DNA from 4 places in the Pseudomonas sp. S2_B10 genome. Region 4 is predicted to be linked to each of the others. Evidence: predicted binding sites of a transcription regulator. Region 4 holds the regulator's gene; each other region holds the start of a gene.

What was found. The regulator sigma-54, encoded in region 4, starts transcription at its own class of promoters, with help from an activator protein. The targets are predictions, from matches to a motif close to ANTGGCATNNANNTTGCTNT.
Region 1: a site for sigma-54 is predicted at 2,706-2,725, ahead of AB4O45_RS21880 (circularly permuted type 2 ATP-grasp protein). Genes of this name have one in related genera too.
Region 2: a site for sigma-54 is predicted at 2,682-2,701, ahead of glnK (P-II family nitrogen regulator). Genes of this name have one in related genera too.
Region 3: a site for sigma-54 is predicted at 3,300-3,319, ahead of flgB (flagellar basal body rod protein FlgB). Genes of this name have one in related genera too.

Annotation. Positions count from the first base shown of each region.
Region 1 covers NZ_CP162768.1:4,880,246-4,886,029, forward strand. Annotated here, with positions in the region: gene AB4O45_RS21860 (PLDc N-terminal domain-containing protein) at 1-85, shown strand, start outside; gene speE (polyamine aminopropyltransferase) at 327-1,202, shown strand; gene AB4O45_RS21870 (hypothetical protein) at 1,491-1,724, shown strand; gene AB4O45_RS21875 (ribonuclease E inhibitor RraB) at 1,934-2,281, shown strand; gene AB4O45_RS21880 (circularly permuted type 2 ATP-grasp protein) at 2,759-4,168, shown strand; gene AB4O45_RS21885 (alpha-E domain-containing protein) at 4,181-5,131, shown strand; gene AB4O45_RS21890 (transglutaminase family protein) at 5,128-5,784, shown strand, end outside.
Region 2 covers NZ_CP162768.1:2,712,204-2,717,987, reverse strand. Annotated here, with positions in the region: gene AB4O45_RS12275 (YifB family Mg chelatase-like AAA ATPase) at 1-650, opposite strand, end outside; gene AB4O45_RS12270 (hypothetical protein) at 1,032-1,496, opposite strand; gene AB4O45_RS12265 (HigA family addiction module antitoxin) at 1,748-2,017, shown strand; gene AB4O45_RS12260 (accessory factor UbiK family protein) at 2,230-2,490, opposite strand; gene glnK (P-II family nitrogen regulator) at 2,885-3,223, shown strand; gene AB4O45_RS12250 (ammonium transporter) at 3,261-4,598, shown strand; gene AB4O45_RS12245 (secondary thiamine-phosphate synthase enzyme YjbQ) at 4,813-5,238, shown strand; gene sutA (transcriptional regulator SutA) at 5,340-5,666, shown strand.
Region 3 covers NZ_CP162768.1:1,388,984-1,394,767, forward strand. Annotated here, with positions in the region: gene flgE (flagellar hook protein FlgE) at 292-1,626, opposite strand; gene flgD (flagellar hook assembly protein FlgD) at 1,658-2,386, opposite strand; gene flgC (flagellar basal body rod protein FlgC) at 2,402-2,845, opposite strand; gene flgB (flagellar basal body rod protein FlgB) at 2,849-3,259, opposite strand; gene cheR (protein-glutamate O-methyltransferase CheR) at 3,619-4,446, opposite strand; gene AB4O45_RS06140 (chemotaxis protein CheV) at 4,493-5,425, opposite strand; gene flgA (flagellar basal body P-ring formation chaperone FlgA) at 5,508-5,784, shown strand, end outside.
Region 4 covers NZ_CP162768.1:3,963,755-3,969,538, forward strand. Annotated here, with positions in the region: gene AB4O45_RS17605 (ZIP family metal transporter) at 1-10, shown strand, start outside; gene AB4O45_RS17610 (HPr family phosphocarrier protein) at 45-320, opposite strand; gene rapZ (RNase adapter RapZ) at 336-1,193, opposite strand; gene ptsN (PTS IIA-like nitrogen regulatory protein PtsN) at 1,196-1,660, opposite strand; gene hpf (ribosome hibernation-promoting factor, HPF/YfiA family) at 1,672-1,980, opposite strand; gene AB4O45_RS17630 (RNA polymerase factor sigma-54) at 2,054-3,544, opposite strand; gene lptB (LPS export ABC transporter ATP-binding protein) at 3,711-4,436, opposite strand; gene lptA (lipopolysaccharide transport periplasmic protein LptA) at 4,436-4,981, opposite strand; gene lptC (LPS export ABC transporter periplasmic protein LptC) at 4,968-5,540, opposite strand; gene AB4O45_RS17650 (KdsC family phosphatase) at 5,549-5,784, opposite strand, start outside.

The sequences.
Region 1 (5,784 bases), 920 kb from region 4:
CTGGGTGTTGCTGATCATCCTCCTGCCGGTGCTGGGCCTGATCATCTGGGCTATTGCCGGGCCACGGGGTAACGTCCGGATCTGAGCTGATTTTCGATCACACGGTCATCCCTGTGGGAGCGAGCCTGCTCGCGAAGACGTTGTGTCAGTCGCCATCACCGGCAACTGATACTCCGCTTTCGCGAGCAGGCTCGCTCCCACAGTGGTTTGCGCTGGTAAAAAACAACTGGAGGTTCGACCTGTCATCTTCGGCAACGTAGAATGCGCGCCTTTCCCGGGCAATCGTCCCCACGATGGCGCCCGCGCATTTATCGGAGCACTTGACCATGACCGTCACCAAGACCAGCGAGTACCTGGAAACCCTCTACGAAGGCTACGGCCAGCGTTTTCGCATGGAAAAACTGCTGCACGAAGTGCGCACCGAACACCAGCATCTGGTGATCTTCCAGAACCCGCGCATGGGCCGGGTGATGGCGCTGGACGGCGTGATCCAGACCACCGAAGCCGACGAATTCATCTACCACGAAATGCTCACCCACGTGCCGATCCTTGCCCACGGCACCGCCAAGCGCGTGCTGATCATTGGCGGCGGTGACGGCGGCATGTTGCGCGAAGTGACCAAACACGCCGGCGTCGAGCACATCACCATGGTCGAAATCGACGGCACTGTGGTCGACATGTGCAAGGAATTCCTGCCGAACCATTCCGCCGGAGCCTACGACGATCCGCGCCTGAACCTGGTGATCGATGACGGCATGCGTTTCGTCGCCACCACCACTGAAAAATTCGACGTGATCATCTCCGACTCCACCGACCCGATCGGCCCGGGCGAAGTGCTGTTCTCGGAGAACTTCTACCAGGCGTGCCACCGCTGCCTGAACGAAGGCGGCATCCTCGTGACTCAGAACGGCACGCCGTTCATGCAAATCGACGAAGTCAAAACCACCGCCGGTCGCCTGCGCAGCCTGTTCCCGGACTGGCACTTCTACCAGGCCGCCGTGCCGACCTACATCGGCGGCTCGATGACCTTCGCCTGGGGCTCGACCAACCCGGCCTACCGCAAGCTCAGCCGTGAAACCCTGCAACAGCGCTTCATCGGCAGCGGCATCGTCACCCGTTACTACAATCCGGAAATCCACATCGGCGCGTTCGCCTTGCCGCAATACGTGCTGCAAGCGGTCAACAAGCCAAGCAACGACTGATCACTCTGAAGTCGCTCTGCAAGGGAGCTTTTGTGGCGAGGGGATCTATCCCCGTTGGGATGCGCAGCATCCGTGAACCGGCCTGCGCGGTGTCTCCGTTAAACCGCAATGGACGGCATTACGACTGCTGCGCAGCCGAACGGGGATAAATCCCCTCGCCACAGAGTCCGCCCTATCGATCGGATGGTTATTTTCACCGTTGGCGGCTGTAATCCTTTTGAACCAACTATCGCGGAAAAAAGTCGAGATAGAGGTAAGCCCATTTACGGGTTGATCGAGGAGGCACTGATGCAAAAGTGGAAAGTCACTTTCGTGGATGATCACGGCGAAATTGTTGATGAAGTCTTCGAACGTGAGGAATGCCCGTCCGATGATGAAGCCGCGCGGCTGATCAAGGAGCGGCTTCTTCCGGTCGCCGCCCAGCTGGATCTCAACGATCTGGAAGGGCGCACCGCCGATGCCGGGGTGAAAAACCTCAAGACCCAGAACGGCATCGAAATCCTCAGCATCACCCCTGTCTGAACACTTCCTGTCATCTCGTAAACCAGGCCTTGGCAGCGGCGCTCTCTTGGGGCTACTCTGCAAGCGAGATCAGCGAATGGATCGCTAAGGTCTGGTCTTGTCAGCTACATGCTTGTTTCCCGCGCGCAACCACGTTGCCGTAGTACTTAGGCCAAAAGGCCCGGGGCGGGAATACGGAAAGTCTATCCATCAATCGAGGGGGACGATTCATGAGCACAGCCTATCAAGAAGACATCAGCAGCAACGTTCTGCGCCGCATGAAAGAAGGCGGCTTCGATTTTTCCCGGTTCCATCCCATCGAGTTCTACGCGATTTTCCCGGACGAGGAGCGGGCGCGCAGGGCAGCAGGCAAATTTCGCGGTGAATCCATCAATGCCCAGGTCAGTGCGCGCGACGACGGCGCCTGGTCGCTGGAATTGAGCAAAGTGATGTACGCAACCTATGACGACATCGGCGATTTCGAGCAAGGCTTTTCTGCCGTGGTCGAACCGCTGGGCGGCATTATCGAGGGTTGGGGCGTGAAGCAGGAGGTGCGCAATCGTTACCGGTTGAATTGATATTGCGCATTGTTTGTCGGGCAACGGCTGACCTTCGGGTCGGCCGTTGTCGTTTCTGGCTTCTGCATATCGCAGTGGCAAAACCCTGAAACAAGAATCCCGGGCAAAAAAAAGCCACCGGAGAGGGTGGCTAAAAGGGAAGACGGGTATGCAATAAAGTCCTGTCGGGACGGGGCTGCCAAGGCAGTTCAGATCAGTTGAGCTGTCTCCTTCGCGGCGGCGTGCCGGGGAAGTTTTGCAGCGAATGCGCGGATTATCCGCAGTCGTGGCCGGGCAGTGAAATCAACTCTGACTATGCTGGTGATAGGCGATGCAGTGCGTCGCAATGAAGCGGGGGCAATCGGGCCGGGGCATTTGCCGCACAGGAATGGTGCGCAGCGTTCGGCGTGGATCTACAACCGATTGAAATCAAAGCGTTTATGCCGATGGCACGGGCCTTGCGAAGGCCTGTATGTCCGGAGTGACAAGGAGTACGGCATGATCCGCACCTATTTTGACGAGATGTACGATGCCGGCGGCCTGGTCCGCCCGCATTACCGGGAATTTGCCCGCTGGCTGGCCGAGACGCCCGACGAGCTGCTCGCGCAGCGTCGCCGCGAGGCCGATCTGTTGTTTCACCGTGCCGGGATCACCTTCACGCTCTATGGCGACGAGCAGGGCACCGAGCGCCTGATTCCGTTCGATACCATTCCCCGTAGCATCCCCGCCAGTGAATGGCGGATTGTCGAGCGCGGCTGCATCCAGCGGGTCAAGGCGTTGAACATGTTTCTCGCCGACCTCTACCACGAGCAGCGCATCATCAAGGCCGGGATTATTCCCGCCGAACAGGTGCTGGCCAACGAGCAATACCAATTGGCGATGCAAGGTCTGGATCTGCACCGCGATATCTATTCGCACATCTCCGGCGTCGATCTGGTGCGCGATGGCGATGGCACTTATTACGTTCTCGAAGACAACCTGCGCACACCCAGTGGCGTCAGCTACATGCTCGAAGACCGCAAGATGATGATGCGTCTGTTCCCTGAACTGTTCTCCGCCCAGCGCATTGCCCCGATCGATCACTATCCCAATCTGCTGCTTGATACCCTGAAAAGCTCAAGTCCGATCGACAACCCGAGCGTGGTGGTGTTGACGCCGGGACGCTTCAATAGCGCGTTCTTCGAACATGCGTTTCTGGCGCGGGAAATGGGCGTTGAACTGGTGGAAGGCGCAGATCTGTTCGTGCGTGACGACAAGGTGTTCATGCGCACCACCGATGGCCCGAAAGCGGTCGACGTGATCTATCGCCGCCTCGACGACGCATTCCTTGATCCGCTGGCGTTCAACCCGGACTCGATGCTCGGTGTGCCGGGGCTGCTGTCGTCCTATCGCTCCGGCAACGTGGTGCTGGCCAATGCCATCGGCACCGGGGTCGCGGACGATAAATCGGTTTACCCGTTTGTCACCGACATGATCCGTTTTTACCTCGACGAAGAGCCGATCCTGAAAAACGTGCCGACTTGGCAATGCCGCAACCCGTCCGAGCTGTCCCACGTACTGGCCAATCTTGCGGATTTGGTCGTCAAGGAAACCCAGGGCTCCGGCGGTTACGGGATGCTGGTCGGACCGGCCGCGACGACGGCGGAAATCGATGCCTTTCGCGAGCGCATCAAAGCCAAACCCCATGCCTACATTGCGCAACCGACACTATCGCTGTCGACCTGTCCGACCTTTGTCGAAAACGGCATCGCGCCGCGCCATATCGACTTGCGTCCGTTCGTGCTGTCCGGCCGCGAAACCCGTGTGGTGCCTGGCGGTTTGACCCGTGTCGCGTTGCGTGAAGGCTCCCTGGTGGTGAACTCCTCCCAGGGCGGCGGGACCAAGGACACCTGGGTAGTCGAGGATTGAAGGAAGCTTGCCATGTTAAGTAGAACTGCCTCGGATCTGTACTGGATGTCGCGTTACCTGGAGCGTGCGGAGAATCTCGCGCGCATGCTCGACATCAGTTATTCGCTGTCGCTGATGCCGCAGGACGGGCGCGGCGATGGTCTGCATGAACTCGCCATGCCGTTGCTGATCACCGGCACCCTGGACGATTACCTTGAACGCCACGGCGACCTGCACGCAGAGCGCCTGCTGCATTTCTTCGCACTGGACGCGGCCAACCCGGCGAGCATCTACAGCTGCCTCGGCGCTGCGCGGGCCAGTGCCCATGCCGTGCGCGGGCGAATCACTGCCGACATGTGGGAAAACATCAATGCGACCTGGCTGGAAATTCGTGGCATCGCCGAGCAGGGCCTGAGTCGTTATGGCATGAGCCGGTTTTGCGAATGGATCAAGGAACGTTCGCACCTGTTTCGTGGCGCCTCATACGGCACGATCATGCGCAACGACGCGTTTCGCTTTATTCGTCTGGGCACGTTTATCGAGCGCGCGGACAACACGCTGCGCCTGCTTGATGCCCGTTACGAAATGGCCGGCGATCAGGCCGAAGCAGTCAGCGACGGCACGGCGCACGCCTATTACCAATGGAGTGCGCTGCTGCGCGCCTTGTCCTCATTCGAGGCCTACACCGAAATCTACCGCGACGCGCCCGGCGCCCGGCATGTCGCCGAATTGCTGCTGTTGCGCGCCGATGTGCCGCGTTCGCTGCGTGCCTGTACAGAAGAGATTGACCAGATCCTCGCGCAACTGCCCGGCGCCAACGGCCGCCCGGCACAACGCCTGGCGGCGGAAATGGACGCGCGCCTGCGTTACACCGGCATCAACGAAATTCTCGAAGAAGGCCTGCACGCCTGGCTGACCGAATTCATCCCGCTGGTGCGCCAGTTGGGCAACGCCATTCACAGTTCCTATCTGGAGGCTGCATGAGACTTTCCATAAGCCACGAGACCACCTATCACTACGAAGATCAGGTGCGCGCGAGCATCCAGTACCTGCGCCTGACACCCCACGACAGCGAGCGTCAGCATGTCCTCAGTTGGCAACTCGACCTGCCGCGTCCGGTGCGTGCGCAGCTCGATCCGTTTGGCAACATCCTGCATGTGCTGACCATGGACGAGCCCCACGAAGCGATCATCATTGGCGCCCGGGGTCAGGTCGATATCGACGAATTGCGCGAGGCCGAACATGAGAGCCAGTCGGCGCTGCCGTTCCTGCGCTTCACGCGCCTGACCGAAGCCGACGAAGCCTTGCGCGAGTTTGCCGCGAAGAACTGCAAGCAACGGCGTGATCGCACCGCGCTGATCGACTTGATGCACGGTCTGAATCAGCACATGAGCTACACGCCGGGCTCCACCGAAGTCGACACCAGCGCCGCCGAAGCTTTCGCCGGTCGGGCCGGGGTCTGTCAGGATCATGCCCACGCCTTTCTAGCCTGCGCGCGCAGTCTCGGCGTGCCGTCGCGTTACGTGTCGGGTTATCTGTACAGCGAAGATTGCGAGCATCTCGCCAGTCATGCCTGGGCGGAAGCGTGGCTGGATGACGCTTGGTACAGCTTCGACGTGACCAACCAGCTGGCGCGC
Region 2 (5,784 bases), 1.3 Mb from region 4:
CTGAACAACAAGTTGTGCGCCCCCGCTGCGGCAATCAGCAGTGCGCGCTTTGCGGCTGTTTGACCCTGCACTTCGTTGAGGTCGGGATAGGGCTTGGCAGCGTGCATCAAACCATCGGAAACGTAAGGCTCGACCGGCGTGTGCCCATTGAAATGCGCCACCGCTTCCAGCAAATGATCGACCGCAAACACCTTGAGCCCGGATGCCAGGCACGCCTCTTCTGCATTCGCTCGAGGCACCACCAGCGCCCGCCCGGCCTTGCGCGCCGCCAGTGCCGCCGGCAGCACACCACGCACCGGCCGCACGGCACCCGACAGCGCCAACTCACCCAGACATTCCACCTCGTCCAGGGTCAGGCAGGGCACCTGCACACTCGCCGACAGAATCCCCAAGGCAATCGCCAGATCAAACCGCCCGCCATCCTTGGGCAGGTCCGCCGGCGCCAGATTCAAGGTGATCCGCCGCGCCGGAAATTGCAGTCCGGAATTGATGATCGCGCTGCGTACGCGATCCTTGCTCTCCTTCACCGCCGCTTCAGGCAGGCCGACCATGGTCAGCGACGGCAGACCGTTGGCCAGATGGACTTCGACGGTAACAGCGGGGGCTTCCACGCCAATCTGGGCGCGACTGTGGACAATGGAGAGGGACATGGTCGTTCCTTGAGCTGAATCGGGGAGCCGCTTCCTGCGGGTTTTTGAAGGGTAGTTGAGCCGGGTTTCAGTGCTGAAATAGAGGTTTACAAGACGTATCCAGACCCGATGGGCTGTCACTGCTTGCCTGAATTAGAGCGTTGACTCTCGCCCGGCATTGAAGGATCATCCCATTCGAGGACTGCAACTGCGCATTCGTCGGGACTGGGCACCAGCAAAAGCTCCCCCGCATTTTTGGCAGCAGAGAAAGCTGGTTTCTCTGAAGTAGTGACGACGGGCTAGCCTGTCGGATTCTGAACCCAAGGCTGTAAAGCCCGGAGCTAAAGAATCGCTGCGACTACTCCTCAAAAAATACTTAAAAGGCGTCCATCGGACGCTTTTTTATTTCTGATTTGACGGTGCTCGTGGTATCTGCCCCACTAACGTGCCATGTGCGCGTTTTTGCGGGTACCAAGTCACCACGAAGTAACCAAATCCTGTGGCGCGCTCGTGTCGCGGTTCAAGAATCAGTGTTCCCATAGAAGTCCTTAGTACCGCGACCCTGTTTCCACATCGCTGTTCTTTGAACTCACAATAGATTTGTGCTCCCGGGACGATCATTTTCGCAACAATCGCTGCTACCCCATCGGCAGTCTGGCAACCATGCTTGAGCAAATCGGCACTATGGGCTTCCCAAATGTGCACTACGCCAAAACCACTATTCGCTCGACGGTGAATACCTACCCGCAGGTAAATCTTCCCGCCTGGCAAGCCGAATTTTGGCATATCGGGGATCGTGCCAAAGATGTAACCACCATCTGGATGCTGAACTAGCGTGTTTTCTTTGAGCTTGAGCAAATCAGACAAGAGGGATCCAGAACCAGAGTGTCTGGCGATCAATGTGTATCGCCTGGAACTCGACGAATAGGATCGACCAGCGCAGGCGAAAGCCACCAGCCTAATCACAGCGAAGAGCTCACGGAATCAGGCGCAGACGCTGATGTTTGTAGGGCCATGCCCTAATATTTGTAGGACGCTGGCGAAAGGGGTGTGAAGGTCTTGTACCGGGAGTCGGATGTTCCACTTTGGCCACTCAACGCAGCCTCTGGAGGCGAAAAATGGACCGCAGTGGTATGCGCCCGATTCATCCGGGCGAGGTTCTGAATAAGGAATTCATGGAGCCGTTGAGCATGACCGTCATGGATCTGGCCATGCCCACGAAATGGCCCGAAAGCGAGATCGAAGAGCTTGTGAAATGCCAGCTCAGGATCTGCGCCGATCTGGCAATCAGCCTCGCCATTCAGCTCAACACTACGCCTGAGTTCTGGATGAATCTTCAGTCGACTTACGATTTGCGCAGAGCCCAGCTCCGGCATGCGGGCTCATAGCGATTGCAGCATCCGCGAAGCCCTTTTCCACCATGGCCCTGCCCGGGTCGCCCAACCCTCTGCTGAACATTCAGCATCAGATGAGCTTAGAAACCTGGGTTTTTTGGCGCAATCGGACGGCGGTCATCAAGGTTGTAGGACGTTGCGGGGATGGTTCAAGGGCTGAAGATCAAAAGATCGCAGCCTTCGGCAGCTCCTACAGGGGACGCGAATTATTCAGCGGGCGGTGTCAGCTTCGCTTCCATCTCGGCAACCTTGGCTTCGAGGCTTTCGAGGCGGGCGCGAGTACGCGCCAGCACTACCATCTGACTATCGAACTCTTCCCGGCTGACCAGATCAAGTTTGCTGAAGGCACTTTGCAGCAGCATTTTGAACTGGCTTTCGATTTCGGCTTTCGGCAGCGGGGTGTCGCCGTTGAAGAGGCGGGAGGCGGTGCCGCTCAGGGCGTCGAGGAAGTCTTTGGGCGCGAGCATGGGAAATGTCCTGGAAACAATGGCCGGCAGTGTATCACGCAGTGTCTATAGTCAATCCCGTTGCACGGATGCACGCTTTTCGCGCAGGGGGACGGACGGTGGCGCACCGTTGTTGTGCGTATCGGCAAAAGCTTTTCTGCCCGAGCGCGTGCAACAGGGGCCAAGAGATTGAAATGCAGGGTTTTTGCCGAGCTGGCAAGGTTTCTGCTTAGTCACCCTCGACCCATGCACTGATGCAGTCGCTGTGACGAATGCAGTGCGGCAGACGAAGCGGGGAGTTTCGTCTGATGCGGTTAGCTGGCGTCAACGATGCGTTACAAAGCCAGGCACTGCGCTTAGACTTGAGACGGGTTTGTTTTCCTGGGGCAAGTCCACCAATTCGGGAGAGAGTTTCATGAAGCTAGTCACTGCCATCATCAAGCCGTTCAAGTTGGACGACGTGCGCGAGTCGCTGTCCGAAATCGGCGTGCAGGGCATTACCGTTACTGAAGTCAAAGGCTTCGGCCGGCAGAAGGGTCACACCGAGCTGTATCGCGGCGCGGAATATGTGGTCGATTTTCTGCCCAAGGTGAAAATCGACGTGGCCATCGACGACAAGGATCTGGATCGGGTTATCGAGGCGATAACCAAAGCGGCCAACACCGGCAAGATCGGTGACGGCAAGATCTTCGTGGTCAATCTGGAACAGGCGATCCGCATCCGTACCGGCGAAACCGATACCGACGCGATCTAAGCGCCGCCACAAACCCAACGCCCCAGGAGAAAACAATATGACTCTGCGTAAATTCGCAGGGCTAGGCGCCCTGTTGTCCATCGTAATGCCCGGCATCGCCATGGCGGCAGACGAAGTGGCAGCGCCAGTCCTCAATTCCGGCGACACCGCCTGGATGCTCACCTCGACAGCGCTCGTGCTGTTCATGACCATCCCCGGCCTGGCGCTGTTCTACGGCGGTATGGTTCGCTCGAAAAACATTCTTTCCGTGCTGATGCAGTGCTTCGCCATTACCGGTCTGATCAGCATCCTGTGGGTCATTTATGGCTACAGCATTGCCTTCGACACCACCGGCATGGAGCAGGGCGTCGTCAACTTCAATTCGTTCTTCGGTGGCATGGGCAAGGCGTTCCTCGCCGGTGTCACGCCTTCGAGCATCACCGGCCCGGCGGCGCTGTTCCCTGAAGCGGTGTTCATCACCTTCCAGATGACCTTCGCGATCATCACCCCGGCGCTGATCGTCGGTGCGTTCGCCGAGCGCATGAAGTTCTCCGCGATGCTGATTTTCATGGGCATCTGGTTCACTCTGGTTTATGCACCGATCGCGCACATGGTCTGGTCCGGTAACGGCGGCCTGATGTGGGACTGGGGCGTGCTCGACTTTGCTGGCGGCACCGTGGTGCACATCAACGCCGGTATCGCCGGCCTGGTCGCGTGCCTGGTACTGGGCAAGCGCAAAGGCTTCCCGACCACACCGATGGCTCCGCATAACCTCGGCTACACCCTGATGGGCGCGGCGATGCTGTGGGTTGGCTGGTTCGGCTTCAACGCTGGTTCCGCTGCTGCCGCCAACGGCACTGCCGGTATGGCCATGCTGGTTACTCAGATCGCCACCGCCGCTGCGGCACTGGGCTGGATGTTTGCCGAGTGGGTCACCCACGGCAAGCCAAGCGCACTGGGGATTGCTTCGGGCGTGGTCGCCGGTCTGGTCGCGATCACTCCGGCCGCTGGCACTGTAGGCCCGATGGGTGCACTGGTGATCGGTCTGGCCGCAGGCGTGGTGTGCTTCTTCTGCGCCACCACCCTGAAACGCAAACTCGGCTATGACGATTCCCTGGATGCCTTCGGCGTGCACGGTATCGGCGGTATCCTCGGCGCGATCCTCACTGGTGTGTTTGCCGCACCGGCACTGGGCGGCTTCGGCACCGTGACTGACATCGGCGCGCAGGTCTGGATTCAGATCAAAGGCGTCGGCTTCACGGTGATCTACACCGCGATCGTGACTTTCATCATCCTCAAGGTGCTGGACGCCGTCATGGGTCTGCGCGTAACCGAGGAAGAAGAGTCGGTCGGCCTCGATCTGGCACAACACAACGAACGCGGCTACAACCTGTAAGTACGCGCGATAAAAAATTGCCCGGTTCGCCGGGCATTTTTTTGTCCGGGATTTGTCATTCAGGGTGCGGCTGAAAGGATTTTTCTTACGGCTTTGGTCGTCTTTACGACGAGGCTTTTTCTGCGGGCAATCGCTTACATCGCTGCAGGAATATTAGGGCCTTTGTTTTTTTTCAGAGCACGCTAGAATGCGCCCCGAACGAGCGGAGAACTGTATGTGGCAACAGACTCTGATAACCCTGCGGGCAAGGCCCCGGGGCTTTCATCTGGTGACGGACGAGTTACTCGCAGGCTTGCCTGAACTCAAGACCTGTCGGGTCGGTCTGTTGCATTTGTGGCTGCAGCACACGTCGGCATCGTTGACCATCAACGAGAACGCCGATCCGGCAGTTCGTCGCGACTTCGAACGATTTTTCAATCGTCTGATCCCACAAGGAACAGACGGCTACGAGCACAACGACGAAGGCCCGGATGATCTCCCGGCGCACTTCAAGGCCAGCGTGCTCGGTTGCCAGATCAGTCTGCCGGTTGCGGCAGGGCGGCTGGCACTGGGTACCTGGCAAGGGATTTATCTGGGCGAGCACCGTGATCATGGCGGTGCCCGTAAAGTCCTCGCCACCTTGCACGGTGAACAGGCATGAGCCGCTGCCGGGCAGCGGCAGAAGATTTTTCAACGGCGGCTTCGACAGCCGCCAAAGCTGGTCTATAACTAATCTGCTTTTGGCAAGTCATGAGGTAGAACATGAGCGACGATGATCTGGAAAACGACGACCTCGAAGTAGGCGACGAAGACGAGGCCGAGGAAGGCCTGGAAGCGGCAGCGGAAGACGTTACCGAAGACGATGGCGGTGACGACACGCCGGCCCCGGCTGCCAAAGGCAAAGCCAAGGCTGCGGTCTCGGTCGACGAGTTGCCGAGCATCGAAGCCAAGAACAAGGAGCGCGACGCCCTGGCCAAGGCCATGGAAGAATTCCTTGCGCGCGGCGGCAAGGTGCAGGAAGTTGAGGCCAACGTGGTCGCCGATCCGCCCAAGAAGCCGGACAACAAGTACGGCAGCCGCCCTATCTGAGGCGCGTCGCTCGCTTGCTGAAAAAGCCCGCCGTCGCTGCGGGCTTTTTTATGCCTGAAATAAATCCGTTGAAAGCAAATGCAGTCCTCTGTGGGAGCGAGCCTGCTCGCGAAGAGGG
Region 3 (5,784 bases), 2.6 Mb from region 4:
AGCGGAAGGAGGTGCAGCGAAGCAAACCGGAGCCGCTGCGACCGGATCGATCCCGCAGCGAAGGAACCCGAGCCTGCGAGGGCCGAACGCAGGAGCTAGCGTTTTTTGCTTACTTTTTTAGGCGCTTGTAAAAAAGTAAGTCGCCGTCAGGCGAAACCGCCAGCAGCCGCTACCGAAGCAACGGATATTCACCCAAACCCCCAACAGCCTGGTCGGCCCAAAGGCCGCCACGGCCAAAAAAAAAGCCCCTCAAAAACCGAGGGGCCCAAAAAAACCAGTCAGAAACCCGAATCAGGTCATCTGAATAATGGTCTGCATGATCGTGCTCTGAGTCGAAATGGTCTTGGCGTTCGCCTGATAGTTGCTCTGACCCTTGATCAGATCAACCAGCTCATTGGTCAGGTTAACGTTCGACTCTTCCAGCGAGTTGGACACCACCTCACCCAACGTACCGGTCTTCGGCGCGTCGTAGCCCGGAATACCCGAAGCGAAAGTCTCTTTCCAGCTAGTGCCACCAACAGCCTGCAAGCCCTGTTCGTTGGTGAAGCTGGCCAGCGCAACCTGGCCGATCGCCTTGCTCTGGTTGTTGCTGAAGTTGGCAAACAGCGTACCGGTGCCGTCGATGGTCAGATTAGTGATCTGGCCAGTGGCGTAACCATCCTGAGTCGGGATCGTACGCGAGGTATCAGCGTTGTACTGAGTGGTGTTGGCCATCGAGATGGTCACGCCATTCGGGTTCGCTGCCGCGCCGTTAGGCGTAAACACGCCATTGGTCACAGTGCCCGGCACCCAGCCGGTCATCTTCAGATCGCTGCTGATGATCGGGTTGGCTGGATCCGCCGGGTTAGGCGTGCTCACCTGAACCAGCTTGCCGGAGCTGTCGAACGACAATGTCGAGGCAACCGGCGCAGTGGTCACAGGGTTGCTGCCGGTAGCGTCCGGGTTACGGCCATCGACCAGGGTGTAAACCTTCCAGGTGTTCCCGCCAGTCTTGACCATGTACTGGTCCATGACGTGGGCGTTGCCCTGGGTGTCATAGATCGGTGTGCTGAAGGACTTGGTGTAAGTCTCAGGCTTCGACGGATCAAACTTGACGGCGCTGGCGCCGGTATCAACGATCACTGGCGAAGACGAATTGAGGTTGATGCTCGAGGTCACCGCAGAAGACGACTTCGGCGCCAGGTTCGAAGTGTCGATCTTCAGATCGGTCAACACGCCGTTGATGATCTTGCCGTTGGCATCCACACCGTAACCCTGCAGACGCGAGGTGTAGTCGGTGTTGGTGATGTAACCGGCGTTGTCGACCTTGAACGTACCGGCACGGGTGTAAGAGATCGAGCCGTTGTTGCTCATGGTGAAGAAGCCGGAACCGTTGATGCCCATGTCCAGCACGTTGCCAGTGTTGTTGATGTCACCCTGGGTGAACTGCTGGGAAACGTTGGCCAGGCGCACGCCGTTGCCGATCACTTTGCTGCCGCTGCCCAGACGAGTCGACGAATAGACGTCTTCGAATTCTGCGCGCGAGGATTTGAAACCGGCGGTGGCGACGTTGGCGATGTTGTTGCCGGTGACGTCGAGTTGTTTGTTGGCGGCATAGAGACCGCTAAGGCCGATGTTAAAAGACATGTTCCACTCCTTCGTGCCGGGTTAGTCGGCTCTATATACCAATGGTTTGTACTTTGGACAGGGCAACGGTGCCCTTGCCGGCCAGGTTGAGCATCAGCTCGCCACCGGTCTGGCTGATCGTCACGCTGTTGACGGTCGCCGGCAGGTAGGTCGCCAGGTCGGTCGCGGTGCCGTTGATCGGTGCGTTGGCCTTGAACGTGTAAGTGCCGACCGGAACCACGGTGCCGGCGGTGTCCTTGCCGTCCCAAGTGAAACTGGCATCGCCGGCAGCGCGGCTGCCCAGGTCGATGGTGCGCACGGTCTTGCCGTCCTTGTCGGTGATGGTCACGGTGCCGCCGGCAATCGACGACGGCACGGTGACCGAACCGGTCAGGCCTTTGCTCGGGTCATCGAGCTGGGCGGTGTTGGTCTGCACGATCACGTTGCGACCGACCAGCGACGACGCTTGCAACGCCTGCGACGAGTTGTAGTTGCCGGCAAGGCCACTGACAGTGGAGTTCAGCGTGGTGATGCCTTCAAGGCTGCTGAACTGCGCCAACTGCGCGACGAAGGCACTGTTGTCCTGCGGGTCGAGCGGGTTCTGGTTTTTCAGCTGGGTGACCAGCAATTGCAGGAAAGCATCCTTGCCCAGCGCCTGGCCGCCTGTGGCACTGTTGGTCGCCGAAGCGATGCCGCCCGACGTCGTGCTGCTGGCCTTCTTCGACGAGTTGGCCAGGATGTCGTTCATGCTCAGGCTGCTGGTGGTATCCGTAACGCTCATTGCAGTCGCCCCTTATTACTGACCGAGGGTCAGTACCTTCTGCATCATGGTTTTGGCGGTGTTCATCATTTCCGCGTTGGTCTGGAACGAGCGGCTCGCGGAAATCATGTCAGCCATTTCTTCCACCACGTTGACGTTCGGGTAGTAGACGTAGCCCTTGGCGTCGGCAGCCGGATGGTTCGGCTCGTAGCGCGCTTCGAGGTTGCTCTGGTCTTCGACAACGCCAAGCACCTGCACGCCCTGCCCGGCCGCGTCCTGGTTCTGGAAGAGCGAATTGCTGCCGCCGGCCTGGCCGCCCTGGAACATGGTGGCGAACACCGGATGACGGGCGCGGTAGGTCTGGTCGATGCTCGACGAAACGGTTTCGGCGTTGGCGATGTTCGAGGCCACGGTGTTCAGACGCGTGGTCTGCGCGCTCATGCCGCTGCCGGCAATGTTGAAAACGCTGGACAGGGACATGGATTATTCTCCGCGCAGGGCTGACACCAGCCCTTTGAATTTGCTGTTGAGCAAGGTGAAGCTGGCCTGGAAGCCGACGGCGTTTTCCGCGTAGTTCGACTGCTCCAGTTGAGCGTCAACGGTGTTCTGGTCGATCGAAGGCTGCATCGGCGTGCGATACATCAGCGACTCGTCGCCGTTGCCCAGCCCTTCAGCCTCGATGTGCCGGCTGTTGGTCATGTTCAGGGCAAAGTGGCCGCCGGTCTTGGTCTTCTCGGTCTGTGCTTCGAGCACTTTGGAGAAATCCAGATCCCGCGCTTTGTAGTTCGGGGTGTCGGCGTTGGCGATGTTGTTGGCCAGCACTTCGGCACGCTGGGCGCGGAAGCCCAATGCCTTTTCGTGAATGCCCAGCGCTTTGTCGAAGCTGATGCTCATGTCGGGAACCTTCAGGTGACCGGTTTTTCGTATCTGAGCTTTAGCAAGCGCCGTGCCAAATGATCAAAGCCCCGTATTCCGGGGCTTTGCGCCTGACAGGCAAAGCGGCAATGCCAGAAAAGCGGCAACCGGTTACCGCCGGATGCCGCTTTTCTGCCGCTTGCCGTCGTTGCCAGGTCAGCGCAGATCCCTGTGGGAGCGAGCCTGCTCGCGAAGGCGGCGTGTCAGGCGCCAACTGTCTTATGGACAGACCGCTTTCGCGAGCAGGCTCGCTCCCACAGGGGATTCGTGGAAAATAATTCGGGCATAAAAAAAGGAGGCCTTTGCGGGCCTCCCGTTTTTGTATCAGCGCAAACCGCTTATTTCGCCTTGTAGATAATCCCCGGGCTGCACTGAACCATCTGGTAATGATCCGGCAATCCGTTCAGCGCTTCCGAAGCGCCAAGGAACAGATACCCGCCCGGCTTCAACGTGCTGTGAATGCGCAACAGGATGTCCTTCTTCACTTCGGCAGAGAAGTAGATCAGTACGTTGCGGCAGAACACGATGTCGAACTTGCCCAGCGCCGCGTAGCTGTCGAGCAGGTTGAACGAGCGGAATTCCACCCGGCTCTTGATCGGCGCCTTGACCACCCAGCGCCCCGGCCCTTTCGGGTCGAAGTAGCGTTGCAGGCGTTCCGGCGACAGACCGCGACCGATCGCCAGGCTGTCGTACTCGCCGGTCTTGCAGTTGTTGAGCATCAGGCCCGACAGATCAGTGGCAACGATCTGCACGCCCATCTTCAACTGACCCAGGTTGCTACGCTCGAACTCGTCGATCGACATCGACAGCGAGTACGGTTCCTGTCCCGACGAGCAGGCCGCCGACCAGATCCGCAGACGCTGGTTGGGGCTGGCCTTGATCGCTTCCGGCAGTACCTTGTTCTTCAAGACTTCAAACGGATAGGTGTCGCGAAACCACAGAGTTTCGTTGGTCGTCATGGCATCGACCACCTGCTCGCGCAAACCGCTGCGCGGCTGGGTCTGGATGCGCTGTACCAGCTCACCCAGGGACTTGATGCCTTGCTGCTCCATCAGTTTGTTGAGACGGCTCGAGACCAGATACTGCTTGTTTTCACCGAGCAGAATGCCACAGGCTTTTTCCAGGAAGACCCGGAACTGTTCGAAATCCAAATTACCCGTAGACAATGATGCCGCCTCTTAAATCGTGTTGACCGCCAGGGGCAGAAGGCCCCTAGCTGATATCTGCTGCTTTGATCCGGTCGACTACCCGGGATGCGAGGTCATCAGGACGGAATTTGGCCAGGAAGTCATCAGCACCGACTTTCTTCACCATCGCCTGATTGAATACCCCCGACAACGAAGTATGCAGGATGATATGGAGCTTTTGCATGCGTGCGTCGCCGCGGATTTCCGCCGTCAGGGTGTACCCGTCCATCTCCGGCATCTCGATGTCGGAAATCATCATCAGGAACTCTTCTTCCGGCTTCTTGCCCTCGTCGACCAGCTTGCGCAGGTAATCCAGCGCCTGCTTGCCGTCGTTCAGCGCCACCACTTCGACACCGATGGTCTGCAGACAACGCGTGACCTGCTTGCGCGCCACCGACGAGTCATCGACCGTCAGCACCCGCAGCGACAATGCCTTGGTCTGCGTCTCGACATCGACCACGCCCACCGAAATCGCTTCCGGCGTCGGCGCCACTTCGGCCAGCACCTTCTCGACGTCGATGATTTCGACCAACTGGTTGTCGACCCGGGTCACAGCGGTCAGGTAGTGATCGCGACCGGTGCCCTTGGGTGGCGGATGGATCTCTTCCCAGTTCATGTTGACGATGCGCTCCACCGAGCGGACCAGGAAACCCTGGGTCTTGGTGTTGTACTCCGTGATGATCACGAACGGACTGTTCTTGTCTTTCAACGCACCGGAGCCCGTTGCCATTGCCAGATCCAGGATCGGAATGGTCGCTCCCCGTATATTCGCTACCCCGCACACGACAGGACTGGATTTGGGCATCAACGTCAGGGACGGGCATTGCAACACTTCCCGTACCTTGAACACGTTGATCCCATAGAGCTGCGGCCCGTCGAGACGGAACAACAGCAGCTCGAGGCGATTCTGCCCTACCAGTTGCGTGCGCTGGTTCACCGAATCCATTACACCAGCCATGCCCAGACTCCTACACCAACGCCAAGTGTTGTTGCGACGCACATTCATTGCTAAACGGCACGGCGCTTGCTTTTTAACTCGTATGAACGCTCAAACGACATTTTCCCGACGCCTGACATCTTCCCTTCGCAAAGGGCTTTGCGCGGTGTCCGCCGTTTGCTGCTTGCTTGCTGGCAGTCCTGCCCATGCAGATGCGGTTACCTTGCCTGATATGCTTATCGGCGTGACTCAGGGCTTTCTTGAATTCACCGTAGAAGACTATTTGGCTTCCAGTCAAACCGAAGGCCGCTACGAAATCGAAGTCAACCAGCTCGACCCGCGCATGCGCATGCCCATGTGCGACAAGGAATTGACAGCCA
Region 4 (5,784 bases):
GTTGGGGTGAATGGAGGCGAGGAACAGTGTCCCCGCCTCGAGGATTATTCACCTTCGTCGAAATACCTTTCGATCAGATCGACCAATGCGTCCATGGCTTCCTGAGCCTGTTCGCCTTCGGTGCTCAAATGGATCTTGGTGCCTTTGCCCGCCGCGAGCATCATCATTGCCATGATGCTCTTGCCGTCGACAGTCGTTTCAGGTATGCGTCCCACTCGGATCGTGCAGTCTGGATACTGACCCGCCACGCCGACAAATTTGGCCGATGCCCGGGCATGCAGGCCCAGCTTATTGATGATTTCGATTTCACGAGCAGGCATCGCGGTGTGGATCCTTTAGGTGAGGTCGCGGTGGCGAACCTGGACGTTCTTCAGGGTTTTCTGCAGGGCCTGACCCAGTCGTTCGGTCAGGTAGACGGAGCGGTGATGCCCGCCGGTGCAGCCAATGGCAATGGTGACGTAGGCGCGGTTGCTGGCGGCGAAGCGTGGCAGCCACTTGTTCAGGTAGGCGTAGATGTCCTGATACATTTCTTCGACATCCGGCTGCTGCGCCAGGTACTCGGCCACAGGGGCATCGAGGCCGGATTGCGCGCGCAGCTCCGGTTTCCAGTACGGATTGGGCAGGCAGCGCACGTCGAACACGAGGTCGGCGTCGACCGGCATGCCGCGCTTGAAGCCGAACGACTCGACCAGAAACGCCGTACCGGGCTCCGGTTGATTCAACAGGCGCAACTTGATGGTGTCGCGCAGTTGATACAGATTCAGACTGGTGGTGTTGATCTTCAGGTCGGCCAGATCGGCGATCGGACCAAGCAGGGCGGTTTCGTCGTGAATCGCCTCGGCCAGTGAGCGATTGGCGTTGCTCAGGGGGTGACGACGACGGGTCTCGGAAAAACGCTTGAGCAGGGTTTCTTCATCGGCGTCCAGGTACAGCACATCGCACTTGATATGCTTGGCACGCACGTCTTCGAGCAACTCAGGGAAACGTGACAGATGGCTGGGCAGGTTGCGCGCATCGATCGACACGGCGACCAGCGGCTGCGCCAGTTCTGTGTGAATCAGCGCTCGCTCGGCCAGTTCCGGCAGCAAACCGGCCGGCAGATTGTCGATGCAGTAGTAGCCGTTGTCCTCAAGGACATTCAGGGCGGTACTTTTACCCGAGCCCGAACGGCCACTGACAATGATCAAACGCATGATTAGTGCCCGTTCTGCTCGTCCAGTACGACCTGGTACAAGGCTTCATTGCTCGGAGCGCTGCGTAGCTTGTCGCGCACTTCCTTGCGGTCGAGCATGCTGGCGATCTGGCGCAACAACTCCAGATGCGCGTCGGTTGCGGCTTCCGGGACCAGCAATACGAACAACAGGTCCACCGGAGCGCCGTCGATGGCGTCGAAATCGATCGGGGCTTCGAGGTGCAGCAGGGCGCTCACTGGCCCCGCGCAGCCCTTGAGGCGGCAGTGGGGAATGGCGATGCCGTTGCCAAAACCGGTGGAGCCGAGTTTTTCACGGGCGATCAGCGCCTCGAAGACATCCTGCATCGCCAGATCCGGCACTTCGCGGTGGATCAGGTTGGCAATCTGTTCGAGGGCTTTTTTCTTGCTGCCGCCCGGCGCGTTCACTTGGGAACGGCCGGGGGTCAGGATGGTTTCAAGTCGGATCATGGATAGGGGTGTTAACGACCGGTCGCGCCCTGGAGGAGGCTCTGGGTCTTTTCCTTATGCTTTTTGAGTTGGCGATCCAGCTTGTCGGTAAGTGAGTCGATCGCAGCGTACATGTCGGTATCTTCTGCGTTTGCGACCACTTCACTGCCGGGAATATGCAAGGTGGCTTCGATCTTCTGTTTCAGCTTTTCGACGCACATCGTGACCTGCACGTTGGTGATCTTGTCGAAATGTCGCTCCAGTCGCTGGAGTTTTTCCTCGATGTAGGAACGCAGAGGTTGGGTCACTTCCAGTTGGTGTCCACTGATGTTGACTTGCATACAGCTTCTCCTTCGTTGCCAGTGCATAAAGCGGCAGGCCGAAAAGCCTGCCACTGGAACGCTGTAACGTGGCTTACATCAACCGCTTGCGTTCGCTCGAAGGCGCGATTCCGAGGGATTCGCGGTACTTGGCGACGGTGCGGCGAGCCACCTGAATGCCTTGTGCCTCCAGTAAACCAGCGATCTTGCTGTCACTCAACGGCTTTTTCTGATTTTCCGCAGCGACCAGTTTCTTGATGATCGCGCGGATCGCCGTGGACGAGCATTCGCCGCCTTCGGAGGTGCTGACGTGGCTGGAGAAAAAGTATTTCAGCTCATAAATACCGCGCGGGGTATGCATGAATTTTTGTGTGGTCACCCGGGAAATCGTCGATTCGTGCATGCCGACCGCTTCGGCGATGTCATGCAATACCAACGGCTTCATTGCTTCGTCGCCGTATTCGAGGAAGCCGCGCTGATGTTCGACGATCTGCGTGGCCACTTTCATCAGGGTTTCGTTGCGGCTCTGCAGGCTCTTGATGAACCAGCGGGCCTCCTGCAACTGGTTGCGCATGAAAGTGTTGTCGGCGCTGGTGTCGGCACGCTTCACGAAACCGGCGTACTGGGCGTTGACGCGCAGGCGAGGCACCGATTCCTGGTTCAGCTCGACCAGCCAGCGCTCGTTGTCCTTGCGCACGATCACGTCGGGAATGACGTATTCGGCTTCGGTCGACTCGATCTGTGAGCCGGGACGCGGATTGAGGCTCTGCACCAGTTCGATGACCTGGCGCAGCTCGTCTTCCTTGAGCTTCATGCGCCGCATCAACTGGCTGTAATCGCGGCTGCCGAGCAGGTCGATGTAATCGGCGACAAGCCGCTTGGCCTCGGTCAGCCACGGCGTCTTCGCGGGCAGCTGGCGCAATTGCAGCAGCAGGCATTCGCTGAGGTTGCGGGCGCCGATACCAGCGGGCTCGAATTGCTGGATGCGATGCAGGACGGCTTCGATTTCGTCGAGCTCGATGTCCAGTTCCGGATCGAACGCTTCAAGAATTTCTTCGAGTGTTTCGTCCAGATAGCCCTGATTGTTGATGCAGTCGATCAGGGTGACAGCGATCAGGCGATCGGTGTCGGACATCGGCGCCAGGTTCAGTTGCCAGAGCAGATGGCTTTGCAGGCTCTCGCCGGCGGACGTGCGGGTGGTGAAATCCCACTCATCGTCATCGCTGCTGGGCAGGCTGCTGGCGCTGGTCTGGTAAACGTCTTCCCAGGCAGTATCCACTGGCAGTTCGTTGGGGATGCGCTCGTTCCAATCGCCATCCTCGAGGTTATCCACCGTCGGGGCGGTTTCCTGGTAGGAGGGTTCCTGGATTTCGGCGGGCTTCTGTTCGGCGTTGTCGGCCAGCGGATCGGCATTGTCGAAGTCGTCGCCTTCTTCCTGGCGCTCGAGCATCGGATTGGATTCCAGAGCCTCCTGGATCTCCTGTTGCAGGTCCAGGGTCGACAATTGGAGCAGGCGGATGGCCTGTTGCAGCTGCGGTGTCATCGTCAGCTGCTGGCCCATTCTCAAGACTAGCGATGGTTTCATGGCAGGGGCTTAACACCTTATTCGCCGGCGCTTTGCGCCATCCACTACAGGGCACCGAAGCGCCAAACTTAAGCAAATTATATGCCTGAAACTGAAGTGTTTGCCTAGAGCGCTGTAACAATTAAAGCGGATAAATGCGCCTTGAATCGATACAGCGCTGTCGCGCTTACAGGCGGAACTCGTGACCCAGATACACTTCCTTGACCAGATCGTTGGCCAGGATGGTCTCGGCATCGCCTTCAGCGATCAGTTGACCGTCGTTGACGATGTAAGCGGTTTCGCAAATATCCAGCGTCTCACGCACGTTGTGGTCGGTGATCAGCACGCCGATGCCCTTGGCCTTGAGGTGATGGATGATCTGCTTGATGTCGCCGACCGAGATCGGGTCGACACCGGCGAACGGTTCGTCGAGCAGGATGAACTTGGGTGCAGTGGCCAGGGCGCGAGCGATTTCCACCCGGCGACGCTCACCGCCGGACAGGCTCATGCCGAGGTTGTCGCGGATGTGGCTGATGTGGAATTCCTGCAGCAGGCTTTCCAGCTCCTTGCGACGACCGGCCTTGTCCAGCTCCGGGCGGGTCTCGAGGATCGCCATGATGTTGTCGGCGACCGACAGTTTACGGAAGATCGACGCTTCTTGCGGCAGATAGCCGATACCGGCCTTGGCGCGGCCGTGCATCGGCTGGTGGCTGACGTCCAGATCATCGATCAGCACACGGCCCTGATCTGCCTGCACCAGGCCAACGATCATGTAGAAGCACGTAGTCTTGCCGGCGCCGTTCGGACCGAGCAAGCCGACGATCTGCCCGCTGTCGATCGACAGGCTGACGTCACGCACGACCTGGCGGCTTTTATAGGCCTTGGCCAGATGCTGAGCTTTCAGAGTTGCCATTACTGGGATTTCTCTTCGGTTTTCTTCTTCGGCTGGATCACCATGTCGATGCGCGGACGCGATTCGGTGACCTTGCTGCCCGTGGCGCGACCGGCGCTGGCCAGCTTCTTCACGGTGTCGTAGACGATTTTTTCGCCCTGGGTGACGTTGTTATCCTTGTCGATAACCTTGGCCTTGTCGATCAGCACCACCCGGTTCTGCTGGGCGTGGTATTGAATCGTCACGCCGTAGCCCTTGACCGGGTTGGCGTCGCCCTGGGTCTGCAACTGCTCGAAGTAAGCCAGGTTGCCTACCGAGGTCACCACGTCGATGTCGCCATTGGGCGCGCGCGTCATGGTCACGGTGTTGCCTTTAACGATCATCGAGCCTTGGGTAATGATCACGTCACCTTTATAGGTGGCGATGCCATTCTTGTCGTCCAGTTGGGCGTCGTCGGCCTGAATGCGGATAGGCTGCTGCTGATCGTTCGGCAGGGACCAGGCGCTCGCGCTTCCCAGTGCTGCGCCCAGACTGAGCAAAATAGGGAGGGTTTTAACGAGCCTCATACTGTCCTCTTACGTTCGATTGCAGGTGTATCCTGCTGTCCTTCAGGTACGCTTTCATTCCGACGCCAGTCGATACGCCGCCAGCGCCCTCGATTCTAACGGGTTGCGCGGTCTGCGCATATTCTTGCTGCGGGAACACGGTCATGCGGGTGCTGGTGATCAGGGTGCCGCGCTGTTTCTCGTCGGTGCGCTGTACGCGGACCGAATCGATCAATTCCACTTCGGTGCCGCCCGAATTCACTTCGCCGCGCTCGCTGGTCACGTGCCACGGGAAGTTGGTGCCGCGGTACATGTTCAAATCAGGCTTGGTTACCAGAGTGACATCAGTGGCCTTGACGTGCTCGGCCTTGTCGGAGGTCATCTCATACTGCACCTTGCCGTCGGGCAGGTATTGAATGGTATGCGTGTTGGTCGCGTACCAGTCGATCGGATTCTCGGCGGCCGAGACTGGCGGCTTGTCGAGGAAGCGCTCCGGGCTGATGTTCCAGTAGCCCACCGCAGCGAAAATCGCCGCGATGCAGCCGAACAGCAGGAAATTGCGAAACTTTTTGCTAAACATGGTCAGGCTCACAGGTACGCGGCGTTGGCCGCTTCGAGGCGGCCCTGGGCGCGCAGGATCAATTCGCAGAATTCGCGGGCGGCACCTTCGCCGCCACGGGCGCGGGTAACGCCGTGGGCGTGTTCGCGGACGAAATCGGCAGCGTTGGCCACCGCCATGCCCAGCCCTACACGGCGGATCACCGGCAAGTCTGGCAGATCGTCACCGAGATAGGCGACTTCTTCATAGCTTAGGCCCAGTTGCG